One region of the Stenotrophomonas testudinis genome, then DNA from elsewhere that is predicted to be linked to it. Evidence: riboswitches for the same ligand, from Rfam matches in the RefSeq annotation. Region 1 holds a riboswitch; the other holds the start of a gene.
The links. Region 1 has a riboswitch for thiamine pyrophosphate ahead of NQ204_RS04545 (TonB-dependent receptor). Riboswitches for the same ligand answer to the same signal wherever they lie in the genome.

Region 1 (8,979 bases):
ATCGCTGACCCGCCAGTCGCACGAAGCCGGCCTGCAGCGCATTGATTCGGTGGTGCCCAGCACCAACGGCGAGCGCCTTTTCGCCGTGCAGGGCGCGATGAACGACCCGGCCGCGATGCGTGCGGCGGTGGACGTGAAGGCCGCCAGCGAACAGAGCATGGCGTTGAACAGCGGCGCGGTGCAGGGTGCACCGAACGTGATGCAGCAGGACAGCCAGCAGCACCAGGAGCAGCAGCGCCAGACCCAGCGCGCGATGGGCCACTGATCCAGGCGGGGTCGGATCCCTTTCCGCAGGAAAGGCCTCTGACCCCGTTCCTGTTTTCCTGAAGGAATGATGTCGGCCGCGCGTGCTGCAGCTCCCGTTCAGGCGGATTTTCAGGTGCGCTTCATCGCCCATGACGCTAGATGAATACGCACGCCGCAGGCTGCCCAGGCGCAATGTTCCGACAATGTTGGAAGACCAGTTTGGACAGCACGTCAGCCAGGGCGCCTCCGCCCTCCCTGCCCACCGTGGCAAGCCCCAGACAGGAGAACCGAACATGATCAGTACGTCCGCAATCAGCTTCCGTGGCCTGGCGATGGCCCTTGCCCTGCTGGCCGGCGTCGCGGTGGTCAGCGATGCCAGCGCGATGTCGAGGAAGGACAAGCGCACCGTGGTCGGTGCGGTGGTGGGCGGCGTGGCCGGCCATCTGATCTCCAACGGCGACCCGACCGCGACCGTCGGTGGCGCGGTGGCCGGTGGTGCCATCGGCAACCTGACTACCAAGGACCACCACGATCGCCGCTATGACCGTCGCTACGACAACCGTCGCTACGATCGCGGTTACAACCGGGGTTACAGCCGCGGCTACCACGACCGTGGCCATGACCGCCGCCACTACCACGACCGCGGCCGTCATCGCGGCTGGTAAGCGCGCCGCCGCTTGATGATTCCGGCAACGGGCAGATCCTGGATCTGCCCGTTTTCGTTTGTCCCGCGCAGGTTGCGCCGGCAGCGCCCATGGCGTTGAATGCGCAGCCTTGGTGACTCCTTTCCGGGCAGCGGCTGCGGCATGACTTCTTCCCCCCATCGCGTGCAGGGCCTCAACAACGACGAGGTCGCTGCCGACTGGCCGGCGATCCGCGCCGACGAAGTGGCGTGGCTGTGCACGCAGTACCCGGCACTGGCGGCGGACAGCACGCTGCACTGGCACAGCCCGCGCCCACTGTCGGCGGCGGCGATCGTGCAGGGCGCGATGGGCCGGGTGTTCATCAAGCGCCACCACCACAGTGTGCGCAACGCGGCCTGCCTGCAGGAAGAACACCGTTTCATCGCCCATCTGGCCGCGCATGGCGTGCCGGTGGTGCAGGTGCTGGCCGCCGCTGACGGCGCGACCGCCGTCAAGCACGGGCCGTGGACCTACGAGCTGCACGCGGCCGGCGCCGGCGCGGATCTGTACCGCGATGCGGTGTCGTGGTCGCTGCTGACCGACACCGCGCAGGCGCTGCAGGCCGGGCGGATGCTGGCGCGCCTGCACCAGGCCTCGGCCAGTTTCCACGCGCCCCAGCGCAGCACCCACATCCTGGTGGCGCGCGACGACCTGATCCGCGCCGACGATCCCATCGCCACGCTGCAGGCAGACCTGCCGAACCGGCCCGGCCTGGGGCGCTACCTGGCGCGCATTCCCTGGCAGGCACAGCTGCGCGCGGAGGTGCTGCCCTGGCACGAGGGCCTGCCGGCGCGCCTGCGCGACGAGCCACGGCTGTGGGCGCACAACGACTGGCACGTCTCCAACCTGCTGTGGGATGCCGACGGCGCGGTGGCCACCGTGCTGGATTTCGGCCTGGCCTCGCCCACCAGCGCACTGTTCGACCTGGCCACCGCCATCGAGCGCAACGCCGTGGCCTGGCTGGAACTGGAACGCGGCGACGACGCCGTGCGCATCGACATCGCCCTGGCCCTGCTGCAGGGCTACCGCGAGGTGCTGCCGCTGTCGGCCGGGCGCGTGCAGCTGCTGGCCGACCTGTTGCCGATGGTCCATTTCGACTTCGCACTGTCCGAAGTGGAGTACTTCGAAGGCGTCACCGGCTCCACCGCCAATGCCGACGTGGCTTGGCAGCCGTTCATGCTGGGGCACCCGGCGTGGTTCCACAGCGAGGCGGGACAAGGGCTGCTGCAGGCGCTGCGCGCGGTGGCGTGAGGGCAGGCAGGGGTCAGAGCCCTTTGCGCAGCTAAGGGCTCTGACCCCAACGCTCGCAAATCCGTACCGTTTGTAGTGAAATGGTGATCTGAAGCGGGGGTGCCTGGATTGCCAGGCTGAGAGAGTCCCTTGGAACCTGATCCGGTTTGCACCGGCGTAGGGAGCTTTGAGCAGCAGTCGCACCCCCGTTCCGGGCAGGTGCGTCCGTGCGCCGTCGCTTCGTCTCCCTTGCTGTCAGAAGACGAACCGAATGAACCGCTGCCTGCGCCCCACCCTGCTCGCCCTTGCCCTCTGCGCCGCCCTGCCGCTGCATGCCAGCGCTGCCGAGGCATCCCCCGACGTGGACGCCTCTGGCGCCGAACAATCGCCGACCGAGCTGGCCGCCGTGCGCGTGCAGGCCGGCAAACCCGCAGCCGATACCTCGCGCGCCAATGCCTTCGGCGGCGGCAGCTGGAAGGACACGCCGGCCTCGGTGAACGTGCTTGACCGCGATTACCTCGACCGTCGCCAGGTGCGTTCGCTGTCCGAGCTGGCCAGCAACGATGCCTCGCTGGGCGATGCCTACGCGCCGATCGGCTACTACCAGAACATCGCCATCCGCGGCTTCGCCCTGGACGCGGCCACCGGCTACCGCTTCAACGGCCTGGCCATCGCCGGCGAACAGCGCCTGGCCCTGGAAAACGTGCAGGAAGTGCAGATCCTCAAGGGTGAAGCCGGCCTCGCTGCCGGCGTGATGGCGCCGGGCGGCATCATCAACTACGTGGGCAAGCGCCCGGCCGAAGTGCGCACCGTCACCCTGGGCACCGATTCGGAAGGCTCGCGCTATGTCGCGGCCGATGTAGGCCACTGGATCACGCCGCGATTCGGCGTGCGCCTCAATGCGGCGTGGGACGCCAGCAATTCCTACGTCGAGCACGCCGACGGCAACCGCAATTTCTACTCGCTGGCCGCTGACTGGTTCATTGGCGAACGCGGCAAGCTGGAAGTGGATGCCAACTACCAGACCAGCACGCAGCGCTCGGCGTCCGGCTACCAGCTGCTGGGCGCCAGCGAGCTGCCGCGCGGCGTCGACCGCAAGCACCTGCTTGGCTACCAGCCGTGGCAGCGCCCGGTGGATATCGCAAGCACCAACGTCACCGCCCTGCACACCTACGATTTCAATGAGCGCTGGCAGTCGCGCGTGTCGGTGGGCTACAGCCGCTCGGTCATCGATGACAACGTGGCCTTCGCCTACGGCTGCTACTACACAGCGCAGTGCGCCGATGGCAGCACGCCGGGCAACTACTTCGCGCCCAATGGCGACTACGACATCTACGACTACCGCAGCCCGGATGACACCCGCCGCAACCAGCAGGCGCGTGCCGAACTGCGTGGCCGCTTCGATACCGGCAGCGTCGGCCACGAGCTGACCGTCGGCGCCGACTATTTCCGCCGCACCGTCGACCGCCGCCCCAGCGTCAACGAATACGTGGGCAGCGCCAACATCCACGATGCACAGGTACCGGTGTACGAGCCCTCGCCGCTGCAGCCGGGCCCGTCCGCGCGTCGCCTGGACAGCCGCCAGACCGCCGTCTTCGCGCTGGACCGCATCCGCTTCGGCGATGACTGGCAGTGGCTGGCCGGCGGCCGTTTCGTGCGTCTGGACGAACGTGCCTATGACAAGCGCGGCGCCCTGCAGCGGCAGAGCCGCCTGTCGCGCTTCCTGCCGCAGACCGCACTGGTGTGGAAGGCCAATGACCAGCTCAACGTCTACGGCAGCTACGTGCGCGGCATCTCGCTGGGCCAGGAGGCGCCGTTCTGGACCTCCAATGCCGATGAGTTCCTGCCGTCGGTGCAGTCGCGCCAGCTGGAAGTGGGAGTGAAGTACGTGCCGGTGCAGACGCTGACCCTGGGCGCGGCGCTGTTCCGCATTTCCCAGCCGTACCAGTTCGCCCAGCCGGACGACAGCGATGCAGGCTACACGTTCGTGCAGCAGGGCACGCAGACCCACAGCGGCCTGGAACTGACCGCCAACGGCCAGCTGACCGATGCGCTGCAGATCGTCGCCAGCGCCAGCGTGCTGCAGGCCCGTGCACGCGATGCCGGTACGCCGGCCTATGAGGGCCACCAGCTGGTGAACGTGCCCAAGGTGCGTGCCAGCGTGCACCTGGCCTATGCGCTGCCCTTCGTACAGGGCCTGGATCTGACCGGTGGCTGGCGTTATGCCTCTTCCAACGTGGCCCGCGCCGATGGCAGCGTGCGTGCGCCGGACTACTCGGTGTTCGATGCGGGCCTGCGCTTCCAGCATCGCATGCACGAGCGTGCGGTGACCTGGAACCTGTCGGTGGACAACGTGTTCAACCGCTTCTACTGGCGCGATACCGGCAGCAGCGGCGGCGATTACTACCTGTTCCCCGGTGCACCGCGACAGGCGCGCCTGTCGGTGACGTTCGCGCTGTGAGCGGCGTCCTGCTCGAGTGGACCGCCGCGCTGTGCAGCGTGCTCGGCGTCTGGCTGATGGCCCGGCGCCGGCTGGCTGCCTGGCCGGTGGGCCTGCTGTCGGTGGCGCTGTACGGCATGGTGTTCGCCGAGGCCAAGCTGTATTCGGACACGCTGCTGCAGGTCGCCTTCGGTGGGTTCCTGGTTTATGGCTGGATCAACTGGCGCCAGCATGTCGCTGACGAAGGCAGCATCCGCATCGTGCCGCTGGCGCGCGGCAAGGCGCTGCGCGACCTGGCCATCGGCCTGTGCGGTGGCATCGCCCTGGGCACGGCCATGCACAGCTTCACCGATGCGGCACTGCCGTGGCTGGATGCGATGCTGACCGCGCTGAGCCTGGTCGGGCAGTGGTGGCAGGCGCGCCGTCACGTGGCGTGCTGGTGGGTGTGGATCGCGGTGGACGTGGTCTACGTGGGCACGTACCTGTTCAAGTCACTGCACGTGACCGCGGCGCTGTACGTGTTCTTCCTGGGCCTGGCGGTGTTCGGCCTGCGTGCGTGGAGCGCTGCCACCCGCGAGCAGCGGTAGCCGCCAACCTTGGTTGGCGCTCCCGCAGCGATGGAGCGCTCATCCACGCATGACGCGTGGTTATTCGCCCAGGTCGGCCAGCACCCTGCGCGAGGGCGCGAAGAAGGTGACGCCGGTGGTGGCGGTCGAGAAATCCAGGATGCGGTCGTGCAGCGGCGCGGGGTTGCCGATGAACATGCGCTCGAGCATCTGCTCGATCACCCACAGGCGGCGCGTGTAGCCGATGAAGTAAGTGCCGTATTCGCCGCGGCCCGGGTTGGCGAAGGGCATGTTGTCACGCAGGATCTCATGCTCGCCGTCGGCATCCTCGATGGTGCACAGCGTCTTGTGCGACTTCTGCGCGTCAGCCGGGGCATCGTCCAGCTCGATGTTGTCGTGCTTGGTGCGGCCGATGATCGCTTCCTGCGCCTCGGTCTTCTGCGTGCGCCAGGCGTCCAGGTTGTGCAGGTACTTCTGCACCACCACGTAGCTGCCACCGGCGTGCTCGGGGTCTTCATCGCCGACGATCGTGGCTTCCGGCAGCGACAGCCCTTCCGGATTGGCGGTGCCATCGACGAAGTCCAGCAGGTCACGGCCATCGAAGTAGCGGAAGCCGGCTACCTCATCCACTGTCTCCACGGCATTGCCGAAGGCCATCAGCAGGTTGCGCTCGAAGGCGACGATCAGGTCCATGGTGCGCGCGCGCACGTGGTACAGCAGGTCACCCGGGGTGGACACGGCCGTGTGGGTCGCACCCTTGATCTCGCGGAACGGCTTCAGCTCGCGCGGCGGCGTGCTGCCCACCACCGCCTCCCACACGCGGTGGCCGATGGCCACGTTGCAGGTGAAGGTGCGCTCGATATCGCGGATGGCGGTGTTCTTGATCAGGTCATCGGTGCTGCCCAGCACCTCGCGCACTTTGGCGATGGAATCGGCATCGTCCTTCACCTTCAGCACCAGGAACGCGGCCGAGTGGGTCAACGGCGCGGTGATCTGCTGCGGCTCGTTGTCGAGCGTGTGGTTGAGGGCGGTGATCGGTGCGGGCTGGGAATTCACGGTACATCCTGCTGGCGTGGGGCGGGCGCGTCGCGCGGGGCGAAGTGCCGGCGATTCTAGCCGAACCCAGCTCCGGTAGAGCCACGCCATGCGTGGCTGAGAAGAGCATCCACGCGTGGCGTGGCTCTACCCAAGCGCGTCGCCGGTGGCGACCTGCAGGCGATTCCAGCAGAAGCGATGTCAGGTTTTTTCTGCTGGCCCCGTCTTCAGACCTAACACACCCCGTCTGGAGACCCGATGCACGCCACGGATATCGCCACCGCCATCGCCCCAGCAAGCCAGCCATGGTCCTCCCGACGCCTGCTGCACTGGCTGATGCTCAGTGCAGGCATGCTACGGCGCGCACCGCTGCGCCTGTTCGTGCTGGCGCTGCTGCCGATGCTGGTGGAACTCGTGCTGCAGCTGGGCGTGCCGGCCGCCGGCGTGGTGCTGTCCAAGCTGGTGGTGCCACTGGTGTCGATGTGGGCCCTGCTGATGCTGGATCAGTTCGTCCGCGGTGGGCGCTTCGCGCCGCTGCAGGCAGGCCGCCGACTGCGTGCACGTCCCGCGACGGTCGCGGTACTGGCGCTGCTCTCGGCAGTGGTCTTCGCCGGCCAGGTGGCGATGGCCGGCGTACTGGCCGGGCCCGCGGCTGCGGGTGCCTTCGCCCTGGGTGACAGCGCGGTGTTGGCCACCACGGTCACCCGCCTGCAGATCGCCCTGGTGCTGGCCAGCGGTCTGCCGCTGGGCACGCTGCTGCTGACAACCCTGCCGCGTGCGCTGCTGGATGGCATGCCTGTACGGGCTGCCCTGCGCGACAACCTGCGGCTGCTGCGCGAAGGCTGGCGTCCGCTCGGTGCCTACCTGCTGCTCAATGCGGTGCTGCTGCTGGCGCTGCCGTACCAGCCGTGGCTGCTGCTGCCCCTGCTGCTTCTCGGCTACGTATCCTATTGGATCTACCGCGACGCTTTCGCGGACGGCATCGGCTGAGGAGCGCGGGTGGGCAGTATGCAGTCCATCGACATCGCAGAGGTGCTGCAGGCGCACTGGCCCCTGCTCGCACGCATGGCCGGCGGCTATGCGCGCGAACCGGCGCGTCGCGACGATCTGCTGCAGGAGATCAGCATCGCCCTGTGGCAGGCGCTGCCACGCTGGCGCGGCGAAGAAGGCACGCTGCGCGCCTTCATCGCGCGGGTGGCACACAACCGTGCGATGGATGCACTGGCCAGTGAGCAGCGCCATCGCGGCAGCGCGCTGGACGACCACCTGCCCGATCCCGATGCGGACCCTCAGCAGCAGGCCGCGCGCGCCCAGCAGCAGGACACCCTGCTGCGGGCGGTACAACAGCTGCCATTGGGCCTGCGCCAGGTAGTGCTTCTTGCCCTGGAGGGCTTTTCGCAGCGCGAGATCGGCCAGGCACTGGCCCTTGAAGAGAATACCGTTGCCCAGCGCCTGAGCCGCGCACGCCGGCAACTACGTGAGCGGATGGGAGGCACCCGATGACACCGGCAACCGACAACCCGGAGTGGAGCGATCTGCAGGACCTGTGGCAGCAGCAGCCCGGCCTGCCTGCGGTGAATGTAGCCGCACTGCAGCGCGAGGCGGAGCGTCGCAGTCGCTGGATCCGCCTGCGCTCGGCCGTTGAACTGATGATCACCGTGGTGGCCGTGGCCAACTGCGTCCGCGCCCTGCTCGATCCGCGCAAGCTGATCGCGCATGGGCTGCTGTGGGGCCTGATCGCTCTCGTGCTGGCCGTGGCCGGCTGGATCTTCGTGCAACGGCGGCGACAGTGGCGTAGCCGCGGCCTGGCTCCGGCCGCACTGCTGGCGTTCGAGCGCCAGCGCGCGCGCATCTCGATGCAGATCTGGCGGGTCAACATCTGGCTGTCCCTGGCCGTCTGGGGCGGGCTGGTGTGGATGGCGCTTACCGCAATGCAGGCGGGACCCGACGCGCCCGGGGCGCTGCCGGCCCGGACCTGGGCACTGAACCTGTGGTTGAACGCTGCGGTCGTCGTGGTGGCAGCGCTGGCTGGCGCATGGGCTGGCCGCCGCCGGCAGCGGCGACTGGACCGGCTGGCCGAGCTGGAAGCACAGCTGCAGTAGAGCCACGCAAGGCGTCGCACTTCGTCCAGAGCAGCCAACACTGGCACACTGCAGGAACCGGCAGCATGGCCTTGCCCATGCAACGCCCTTCATGGAGGAAGACCCGATGGCATCCATCCACGCACTCCGCCTGGCACCGGCACTGCTTGCGCTGCTGGCTGTGGCCGGCAGCGCTCATGCGGCCGGGGCCGGTTCGTTCTTCGAGGCACTGCAGCGCTATCAGGACGACAACTTCAAAGGCTGTGCCGATACTCTCGGCGCGATGTATCGCAGCAACGAGCGCTTCCCGGACGGCGGCGAGTTGTTGCTGGTCGAATGCACCGCTGCCGCCGGTGACCACGCCGCAGCGATGGCCTACGTCCTCGCGCTGCTGGCCCAGGACCGCCTTCCGCTGGAGGACCTGCTGCACAAGGATCGTCCAGGCCTGAATGCCCTGCGCGCCGAACCGGCGTGGCCACAGATGTTGGCCCGTGCGGAAGCAATGCAGCAACAGCGTGCCGGGCTGATCGACGCTGCGCTGCGCCAGGAACTCCTCGACCGTGAGTCCCGTGACCAGGCCGCGCAGCATGCGGCCATCGCGGCCGGCGGCAGCGAGGCCTTCAAGAGCACCCTTCCCGTGGCCAGCGCCAATGCGGAGTGGCTGAAGGCCGTGATCGCTGAAAAGGGCTGGCCGACGC
Region 2 (8,979 bases), on a different contig from region 1:
GCGCGGCATCTGACAGCACCTGCACCGGCACCAGCAATCGATAGCCGGTCTTGGCGATGGTCTCGATGTAGGTCTGGCCGTTGTCCTGGTCGCTGCTGAACGCCTTGCGCAGCTGCGTCACGGCCTGGGTCAGCACATCATTGGTCGGCAGCGTATCCGGCCACACTTCCGCGAACAGTTCTTCGCGGGTGACCACGCGGCCCGGCTGCCGCAGCAGCACGCGCAGCACGCCCAGCGCTTTCGGGGTGAGCCGGCGCGGTCGACGCGCACCCACGACATCAACCTCGCGCGAGGACAACGTCACGGTGCAATCGCCGATCCGTATGCGGTCGGCTTCAGGCGGCTGGGTTTCGCTGGTCATGTGTTGCTAAAAGTCTGAAACGGGCCACGGAGGCAACTGCCAATCGACACGATTCCGTCCGAGGCACAGCGAGAAGCCAGATTCCGCAAAAAGCATCGGCGCATACCGCAAAAAAAACTAAGCGGACGAATATTAGCCTATGCAGGTTACCTCGCCTATGCGTGGTCGACATCAGGCTCTCTCTCGCCGACGCATTCACATAAGCTGCAACATCATTCGCGCCCCTTTGGGCGCGAAATTTTTATCTGGGGTTCATTTTCAGAGCCGCCGGATCATGGTCAATCCGACGAGTCGCGAAACCACCAGAGCGACGTACATGACACCGGAAAACTGCTCCAGCATGACCAAAGCGCGTGCCTGTGGATGCAGCGGAACGACGTCGCTGAGCCCCACCCCGGACAGCAAGCTGAAGCTCAGATAAAGCAGTTCCATCCAGGTGCGCTGCGGCCTCTCTCCACTGCCCTGGAAACTGCCCGGATACCACTGCTGGCAGACCGCAAATGCGAACGCGAATCCCCACGCAAGCAACGTGAACGTAGCACCAACGGCAAACAGTTCATCGCGGGTGACCTTATGGTCCTGCAGCATGTAGGCGATCAACGCGCCTGCCGTATAGAAATACAGCAGGCTTTCCAGAAGCTGCGCTGCGGTTCCGAGCGCGGGTCGGTCCAGCAGTGCCGCGGCAATGGAAAACACCACCGACGGGATCGCCAGCACCAGCGCCAGCCACGTGCCCAGCGGGCTGCGCTGCACCACCCATAGCGCAAGCCCCAGCACCGCCATACCGAACACACCCAACGCGGCGCGCCCGCCTGCGGTGTCATCCAGTGCCGGATACAACATCACCGCGATCAGCTGCGCGCCCAGCAACCAGGCCGACGGATGACGGCGGGCGATGGCCAGCCAACGGGTGGTGATGGCAACGGGCATGGCGTCCTTCCCCTGTGTGGTGGCGCGAGGATAGCCGGTGCAGCGTGGATGCGTGGTGGTAGCGCCGGGCCATGCCCGGCGGTTTCCACAGGCCGCTCCGCTCGCCGGGCATGGCCCGGCGCTACCGCTGCCACCCCGCTTCGGCATGGTCACGCACATCCTGGGTGATCTTCATCGAGCAGAAGTTCGGACCGCACATGGAACAGAAGTGCGCCTGCTTGTGCGCATCCTTTGGCAGCGTCTCGTCATGGAACGCCTTCGCTTTTTCCGGATCCAGGCCGAGGTGGAACTGGTCTTCCCAGCGGAACTCGAAACGCGCCTTGCTCAGCGCGTTGTCGCGCACCTGCGCACCCGGATGGCCCTTGGCCAAGTCTGCCGCATGCGCGGCGATGCGGTAGGCCATGATGCCGTCGCGCACATCCTGCCGGTTGGGCAGGCCCAGGTGTTCCTTCGGCGTGACATAGCAGAGCATGGCCGTACCGAACCAGCCGATCATCGCCGCGCCGATGGCACTGGTGATGTGGTCGTACCCCGGTGCGATGTCGGTGGTCAGCGGCCCCAGCGTGTAGAACGGCGCTTCGCCGCATTCGTGCAGCTGCTTGTCCATGTTTTCCTTGATCAGCTGCATCGGCACGTGGCCGGGTCCTTCGATCATGGTCTGCACGTCGTGCCTCCAGGCGATCTTCGTCAGTTCTCCCAGCGTTTCCAGCTCACCGAACTGCGCCGCGTCGTTGGCATCGGCGATGCAGCCCGGGCGCAGGCCATCCCCCAGCGAGAAGGTCACGTCGTAGGCCTTCATGATTTCGCAGATGTCTTCGAAATGCGTGTAGAGGAAGTTCTCCTTGCGGTGTGCCAGGCACCACTTGGCCATGATCGAGCCGCCGCGGCTGACGATGCCGGTGACGCGCTTGGCGGTGAGCGGAACGTAGCGCAGCAGCACACCGGCATGGATGGTGAAGTAGTCCACGCCCTGCTCGGCCTGTTCGATCAGCGTGTCGCGGAAGATTTCCCAGGTCAGCGCTTCGGCGCGGCCGTCGACCTTCTCCAGCGCCTGGTAGATCGGCACGGTGCCGATCGCCACCGGCGAGTTGCGGATGATCCACTCGCGCGTTTCGTGGATGTGCTTGCCGGTGGACAGGTCCATCACCGTGTCGCCGCCCCAGCGGATGGCCCACACCAGTTTCTCCACTTCCTCGGCGATGCCCGAGGACACCGCGCTGTTGCCGATGTTGGCGTTGATCTTGGTGAGGAAATTGCGGCCGATGATCATCGGCTCGCTTTCCGGGTGGTTGATGTTGTTGGGCAGCACCGCGCGCCCGCGGGCGATTTCATCGCGGACGAATTCGGCGGTGATGATGTTCTGGATAGAGGCGCCGAACGACTGCCCCGGATGCTGCTGCAGCAGCGCCGCATCGCGGATCGCTTCGAGCCGCTGGTTCTCGCGGATGGCGACGAATTCCATTTCCGGCGTGATGATGCCGCGCCGTGCGTAGTGCATCTGGGTGACATTGGCACCGGCACGCGCGCGCCGTGGCAGGTTGCGCGCGGGGAAGCGCACGGGGTCGAGCTTCGCATCGTGTTCGCGGTCTCGACCGAATGCCGAGCTCAGGCCATCGAGCTGTTCGGTGTCGCCCCGCTCCTCCACCCAGCCGCGGCGCAGCGCTGGCAGGCCTGCGGAGAGATCGATCCGCACATCCGGGTCGGTATAGGGGCCGGAGGTGTCGTACACCGTGACCGGCGCGTTGTCGCCGCCGCCGAACAGCACGGGCGTGCGGGACAGCACGATTTCGCGCATGGGCACACGCAGGTCAGGCCGCGAGCCCGACACATGGATCTTGCGCGAACCGGCAATCGGCTGGGTCACCGATTCGGAGAGTTGCTGGGCCTGCTGCTGCAGGGCGGAGAGCTGTGCGTTCATCGGGCATCGTCCAGGAAAGGTCAGGGACGAAGCGGCGGCGCACTGCGCACCGCGCCCGGACGGTCCTTGGGCGGACTCCGGGCGCGGCTGCACTGCAAAGCTTCCCTACGCCGGTATGAGCCGGATCAGGTTCCAAGGGACTATCTCAACCGCGACCACCAGGCCGCGGTACCCCCGCTTCTTGCCGCGCATTAGAGCACAGAGCGCCCATCGTTAACGGAGCGATGACATTCCGTTCAGTAACGTGATGCGGTGCCGCATGCGCGGCCATCGCTGCAAGCTCTGGCTCGCTCCCCTCAATCCCTTGATCGGAGAAGCTCCTTCATGGTGTTTCGCGCTTCCATCGCACTGGTGCTCGTACTGGTACTCCTTGCTGGTTTCGCGCCCGGCCCTTTCAATACCGTGGTGCAGTCGGTACTGGCCGACGTCATCCGCAGCGTCGGCTGGCTCTATCTGCTCGTCGTGTTCCTCGCGCTGACCTTCCTGATGTATCTGGCCTTTGGCCGCTTCGGCAATCTGCGCATCGGCGGCGAAGACGCCGAACCCGAGTTCTCCCGGGCCAGCTGGATGTCGATGCTGTTCGCCGCCGGCATGGGTATCGGCCTGGTGTTCTGGGGCGCGGCCGAGCCGATTTCCCACTTCACCAAGCCACCGGAAGGACTGGCGCCGCAGAGCATGGAGGCTGCGCGCGCATCAATGCGCTATGCATTCTTCCACTGGGGCCTGCATCCGTGGGCGATTTATGCATTGATCGGCCTGGCGATGGCCTGGTTCCAGTTCAACCGCAATGGGCGCGGACTGGTCAGTGACATGCTGCAGCCGATCATCGGTCGCCATCATCGCGGCTGGATCGGCACGGTGGTGAACGTCGCCGCCGTGGTCGCCACCGCGATCGGTGTCGCCACCACGCTGGGCTTCGGCACCATCCAGATCGCCGCCGGCATCGAGCGCGTGTTCGGGCTCCAGGCAACCGTTGCCGTGCAGATGACCATCATCGCGGTGGCGTTCGTGCTTTACATGGCCTCCACCGCCAGTGGTGTCGAGCGCGGCGTCAAGTGGCTGTCCAATTTCAACCTTGCACTGGCCGCACTTCTGGCAGCCATCGTGCTCGTACTTGGCCCAACCGGCTTCATCTTTGATACGTTCACTACCACGCTGGGTTCCTACCTCAACCAACTGGTGACCATGAGCCTGCGCATGTCGCCATTCTCCGGCAGTACGTGGGTGGCGGACTGGACCATTTTCTATTGGGCCTGGTGGATATCCTGGGCACCGTTCGTGGGCTCGTTCATCGCACGCATTTCCCGCGGGCGCAGCGTGCGTGAGTTCGTCATCGGTGTCGTGCTGGCCCCAACGGTGCTGGGCTTTTTCTGGTTCTCCGTATTCGGCGGCACGGCACTGTGGGCAGAGATCTTCGGCGATGCCAATCTGGTGCAGGCGCTGGGCAATGGCTACGAGACGGTGCTGTTCACCCTGTTCGACAGCATGCCGATGCCGTTGCTGCTTTCCTGCGTGGCACTGGTCCTGCTGATGATCTTCTTCGTGACCTCGGCCGATTCGGCGGTACTGGTGCTGGCCAGCATGTCGACCGACGAAGCGGGCGATCCACCGCTGAAGCGCAAGCTGGCCTGGGGCGTAGCGGTGGCATTGATCGCGGCGGCCCTGCTGCTGGCCGGCGGACTGGATGCACTGCAGGGCATGATCACGATCGCGGCGTTGCCGTTCGCGCTGCTGATGGTGCTGGTGATGGTGTCGCTGTACCGGGTGCTGGACGAGGAGTACACGCGGGAGCGGCGGCAAGCGCAGCGGCAGCGACGCATGATCGATGCGTGGATTGCGCGGGAGATGGCAGCGCAGGAGGAGACGCAGGCGGAGGCGGCGCGGGCGCAGGATCAGGGTTGAGTGTGTTTCTGCAGGGCTTGCAGCCCTGCACCTGCTCAATGCAACGGCAACGGCCGAAGCGGCTCTGGGTTGCTTCTTGTTGGGCGGTGCGGTGTGGGCGGGCAGGACACGCCGTAAACCCGTCCATGGGGGCTCGTAGGCGCCATCCATGGCGCCTGCGGTCCTGCCCACCCACACCGCCCCACCCCCGACAGTTTCTCGGTGACGGTTGGTTTTCCACGCTTTGCGTGGAAGAGGTGTATCGGAAAACAAGAAGGGGCCGGAGCCGTTTTCCTGCGGAAAACGGATCCGACCCCACCCAAAGCGCGCGGCTGTGGCTGTCGCCTTTGCTCTTGCTCTTGCTCTTCTTCTTTCTTTTCCTGCGGTGATGGCCACGGAAACTGTCCGTGGCCGGGCGGGTGGGTTGGCTGGGGGCGTGAGCCGCATGGATGCGGCGACCGAGCTTACAGGGACGTATTCACGGCGTCCCCCAGACAACCCACCCGCCCGGCCAAGCCCAGCATCACTGATACCACCACCATCGCAGAGGGGGCTCAGCCCGTTGGCCGGGAAACTCAGTACCCCGCCGCCTGCCCATCCTTGCGGCTCTCGGAAGCACCGTAGTAAACCCCGCTCTCCGGATCACGCATGATCGCCTGGTAGCCACCATACGGGCCGTCGGCGAACACGATGCGATGCCCCTTGCGCATCAGCGCGCGCACGGTCTCGTACGGGAAGCCGGTTTCCAGGTTCACTTCACCGCCATCGCTCATCGCCGTCGCCTGGCCGGTCGGTTCGGTCGAGCCCTCGTGCTGGATGCGCGGTGCATCACCGGCTTCCTGCAGGTTCATGCCGAAGTCCACCAGGTTCATCACGATCTGCGCGTGGCCCTGCGGCTGCATCGCGCCGCCCATCACGCCGAAGCTGGCGTACGGCGTGCCGTCCTTGGTGATGAAGCCCGGGATGATGGTCTGGAATGGGCGCTTGCCCGGTGCGTAGCCGTTGGGATGGTTCTTCTGCAGCACGAACATCTCGCCGCGGTCCTGCAGGATGAAGCCCAGGCCCGGAGGAGCCATGCCGCTGCCCATGCCGCGGTAGTTGGACTGGATCAACGACACCATCATGCCGTCGGCGTCGGCCACGGTCATGTAGATCGTATCGCCCTCCTCCAGCTGCTTCGGCGTGCCCGGCTGCACTTCCTTCAGCGCCTTGTCCATCGAGATCAACGCGCGGCGCTGTGCGGCGTAGTCCTTGGAAATCAGCGTCTGCACCGGTGCCGGCTGGAAGGCCATGTCGGCGTAGAAGCGCGCGCGGTCGGCGAACGCCAGCTTCTTGGCTTCGACGAACAGGTGCACGTGCTCGGGCGAACCGAACGGGATCTTCGAGAAGTCGTAGCCTTCCAGCACGTTGAGGATCTGCAGCGCGGCGATGCCCTGGCTGTTCGGCGGCAGTTCCCACACGTCGTAGCCGCGGTAGTTGCTGCTGACCGGCTCGACCCACTCGCCGTGGTGGTCGGCCATGTCCTGGTAGCTCAGGTAGCCGCCGTTGGCCTTGAAGTAGTCGCCGATGGTGTGGGCGATGGCGCCCTTGTAGAAAGCATCCCGGCCGCCGTCGGCGATCTGCTGCAGGGTATTTGCCAGGTTCGGGTTCTTCCACATCTCGCCCTTGCGCGGGGCGTGGCCGTTGATCGTGAACTGTTCCTTGAAGCCAGGGTACTGCGACAGCTTGGGCACCGAGCGGTCCCAGTAATAGGCGATGACCTCGGCGACCGGATGGCCCTCGCGGGCATAACGGATGGCCGGGGCCAGGTTGTCGGCCATCGGCTTGCGGCCGAAGCGCTCGTGCAGGGCGAACCAACCGTCAACCGCGCCGGGCACCGAGACCGGCAGCGGACCGGTGGCCGGGATGTCCTTCAGGCCGCGGCGCTGGAACTCGGCCAGGGTCAGCGACTTCGGCGAGCGGCCCGAGCCGTTGTAGCCGTACAGCTTCTGGGTCTTGGGGTCCCAGACGATGGCGAACAGGTCGCCGCCCACGCCGTTGCCGGTCGGCTCCATCAGGCCGAGGGTGGCGTTTGCGGCGATGGCGGCGTCGACCGCCGAGCCGCCGGCCTTCATCACGTCCAGCGCGACCTGGGTGGCCAGCGGCTGCGAGGTGGCGGCCATGGCATGCGGGGCAATGACCTCAGAGCGGGTGGCGAAGGTGTGGCCGGTGATGCGGTCGGCGGCGGCGGCCAGGGTCGGCAGCGTAGCCAGCACGGCAGCGGCCAGCAGAGAACGGGCAAGGCGTCGGGACACGGTCGGATTCCGGGGAAAGGGTGGTCCCCCGATCTTCGCCGCTGCGGCCTTCACGCGGTATCGGGCAGAGGTCATGGAAGGCGGCGGCAATCCGCCGGGCAGGGCCCGGCGCTACCTGCACGGGATCCGGTAGCGCCGGGTCGTGCCCGGCGAGCGAAGCGGCGAAAGCCCCTCATTCCCGCGCAAAAAACCCGCTGAAAAGAGTGAATTCGGGTTCACCGAAACACTTTCTGCGGAAACCATCCTTGTGCCACAAGCGATTGCGCCGGATGCAGCGGAAACCAAAAAAATATCCGTTGCCAGGGTTGACACTGCCGAATCGCACATGTTTCTCTCGACAACATGTTGCACCACACCACGCCACTGCGAACCCACGTTGAAGCCGCCGACACCGGCGCCGCCTCGCTGCGTTCGATTCTCGTGCTCGTACTTATTACCCAGCCAACAGGTGCGGGACGAGCCAGCGTGTAAGCAACAGACACACCGGAACTCGACAAAAACCCGCACCCGCCCCGGTGCGGGTTTTTTCATTTCAAGACCTGGTTTCAGACGCAACCACCATGAACACCGCCAACTGCAAAACCCGGAGCTGCCACACCACGACGCCTCGTGGTGGCTGTGCCCGTGCGATGCGCGGCGCCTCCCCCACCGTTTTTCCCTGACCGGCCGGTACGTCGCTTCGACTGCCGGCCGTCTTTTTTCTTCCCACCCCAAGGAACCTCCCCCATGAGCACCAACGATCTGCCCCAGACCAAGATCGCCGTCATCGGCTACGGCAGCCAGGGCCGCGCCCACGCACTGAACCTGCGCGAATCCGGTTTCGACGTGGTGGTAGGCCTGCGCCCGGGCGGCCCGACAGAAGCCAAGGCCCAGGCGGACGGCTTCAACGTGGTGGCTCCGGCTGACGCCGTGAAGGACGCCGACCTGGTCGCCGTGCTGACCCCAGACATGGTGCAGAAGAAACTGTACAACGAGGTGCTGGCGCCGAACATGAAGCAGGGTGCCTGCCTGCTGTTCGCCCACGGCCTGAACGTGCATTACGGCATGATCGAGCCGCGCGCCGACCTGGACGTGGTGCTGGTCGCGCCGAAGGGCCCGGGCGCGCTGGTCCGTCGCGAATACGAAATCGGCCGCGGCGTGCCGTGCATCTGGGCCATCCACCAGGATGTCACCGGCAAGGCCGAACAGCATGCCAAGGCCTATGCGGCCGGCCTGGGCGGCGCCCGCGCCAACCTGATCCAGACCACCTTCAAGGAAGAAACCGAAACCGATCTGTTCGGTGAGCAGGCAGTGCTGTGCGGCGGCGCTTCGGCGCTGGTGCAGGCCGGCTTCGAAACGCTGGTGGAAGCCGGTTACCAGCCGGAAATCGCCTACTACGAAGTGCTGCACGAACTGAAGCTGATCGTCGACCTGTTCTACGAAGGCGGCATCTCGCGCATGCTGGAATTCGTCTCCGAGACCGCCCAGTACGGCGACTACGTCAGCGGCCCGCGCGTGATCGACGCCAGCACCAAGGAGCGCATGAAGGACGTCCTGAAGGACATCCAGGACGGCACCTTCACCAAGAACTGGGTAGCCGAGTACGAAGCGGGCCT

Region 2: it holds a riboswitch for thiamine pyrophosphate, as region 1 does, so the genes downstream of both, thiC (phosphomethylpyrimidine synthase ThiC) here and NQ204_RS04545 (TonB-dependent receptor) in region 1, are expected to answer to the same signal.

What each region holds. Positions count from the first base shown of each region.
Region 1 covers NZ_JAMOKY010000004.1:176,203-185,181, forward strand. The annotation lists gene NQ204_RS04530 (peptidoglycan-binding domain-containing protein) at 1-265, shown strand, start outside; gene NQ204_RS04535 (glycine zipper 2TM domain-containing protein) at 540-911, shown strand; gene NQ204_RS04540 (phosphotransferase enzyme family protein) at 1,053-2,180, shown strand; TPP riboswitch at 2,266-2,360, shown strand; gene NQ204_RS04545 (TonB-dependent receptor) at 2,431-4,620, shown strand; gene pnuC (nicotinamide riboside transporter PnuC) at 4,629-5,186, shown strand; gene NQ204_RS04555 (Dyp-type peroxidase) at 5,247-6,221, opposite strand; gene NQ204_RS04560 (hypothetical protein) at 6,459-7,190, shown strand; gene NQ204_RS04565 (RNA polymerase sigma factor) at 7,209-7,703, shown strand; gene NQ204_RS04570 (hypothetical protein) at 7,700-8,302, shown strand; gene NQ204_RS04575 (DUF6624 domain-containing protein) at 8,409-8,979, shown strand, end outside.
Region 2 covers NZ_JAMOKY010000001.1:155,531-164,509, forward strand. The annotation lists gene NQ204_RS00715 (winged helix-turn-helix domain-containing protein) at 1-361, opposite strand, end outside; gene NQ204_RS00720 (ion channel) at 620-1,291, opposite strand; gene thiC (phosphomethylpyrimidine synthase ThiC) at 1,413-3,209, opposite strand; TPP riboswitch at 3,294-3,395, opposite strand; gene NQ204_RS00730 (BCCT family transporter) at 3,534-5,111, shown strand; gene ggt (gamma-glutamyltransferase) at 5,666-7,384, opposite strand; gene ilvC (ketol-acid reductoisomerase) at 8,111-8,979, shown strand, end outside.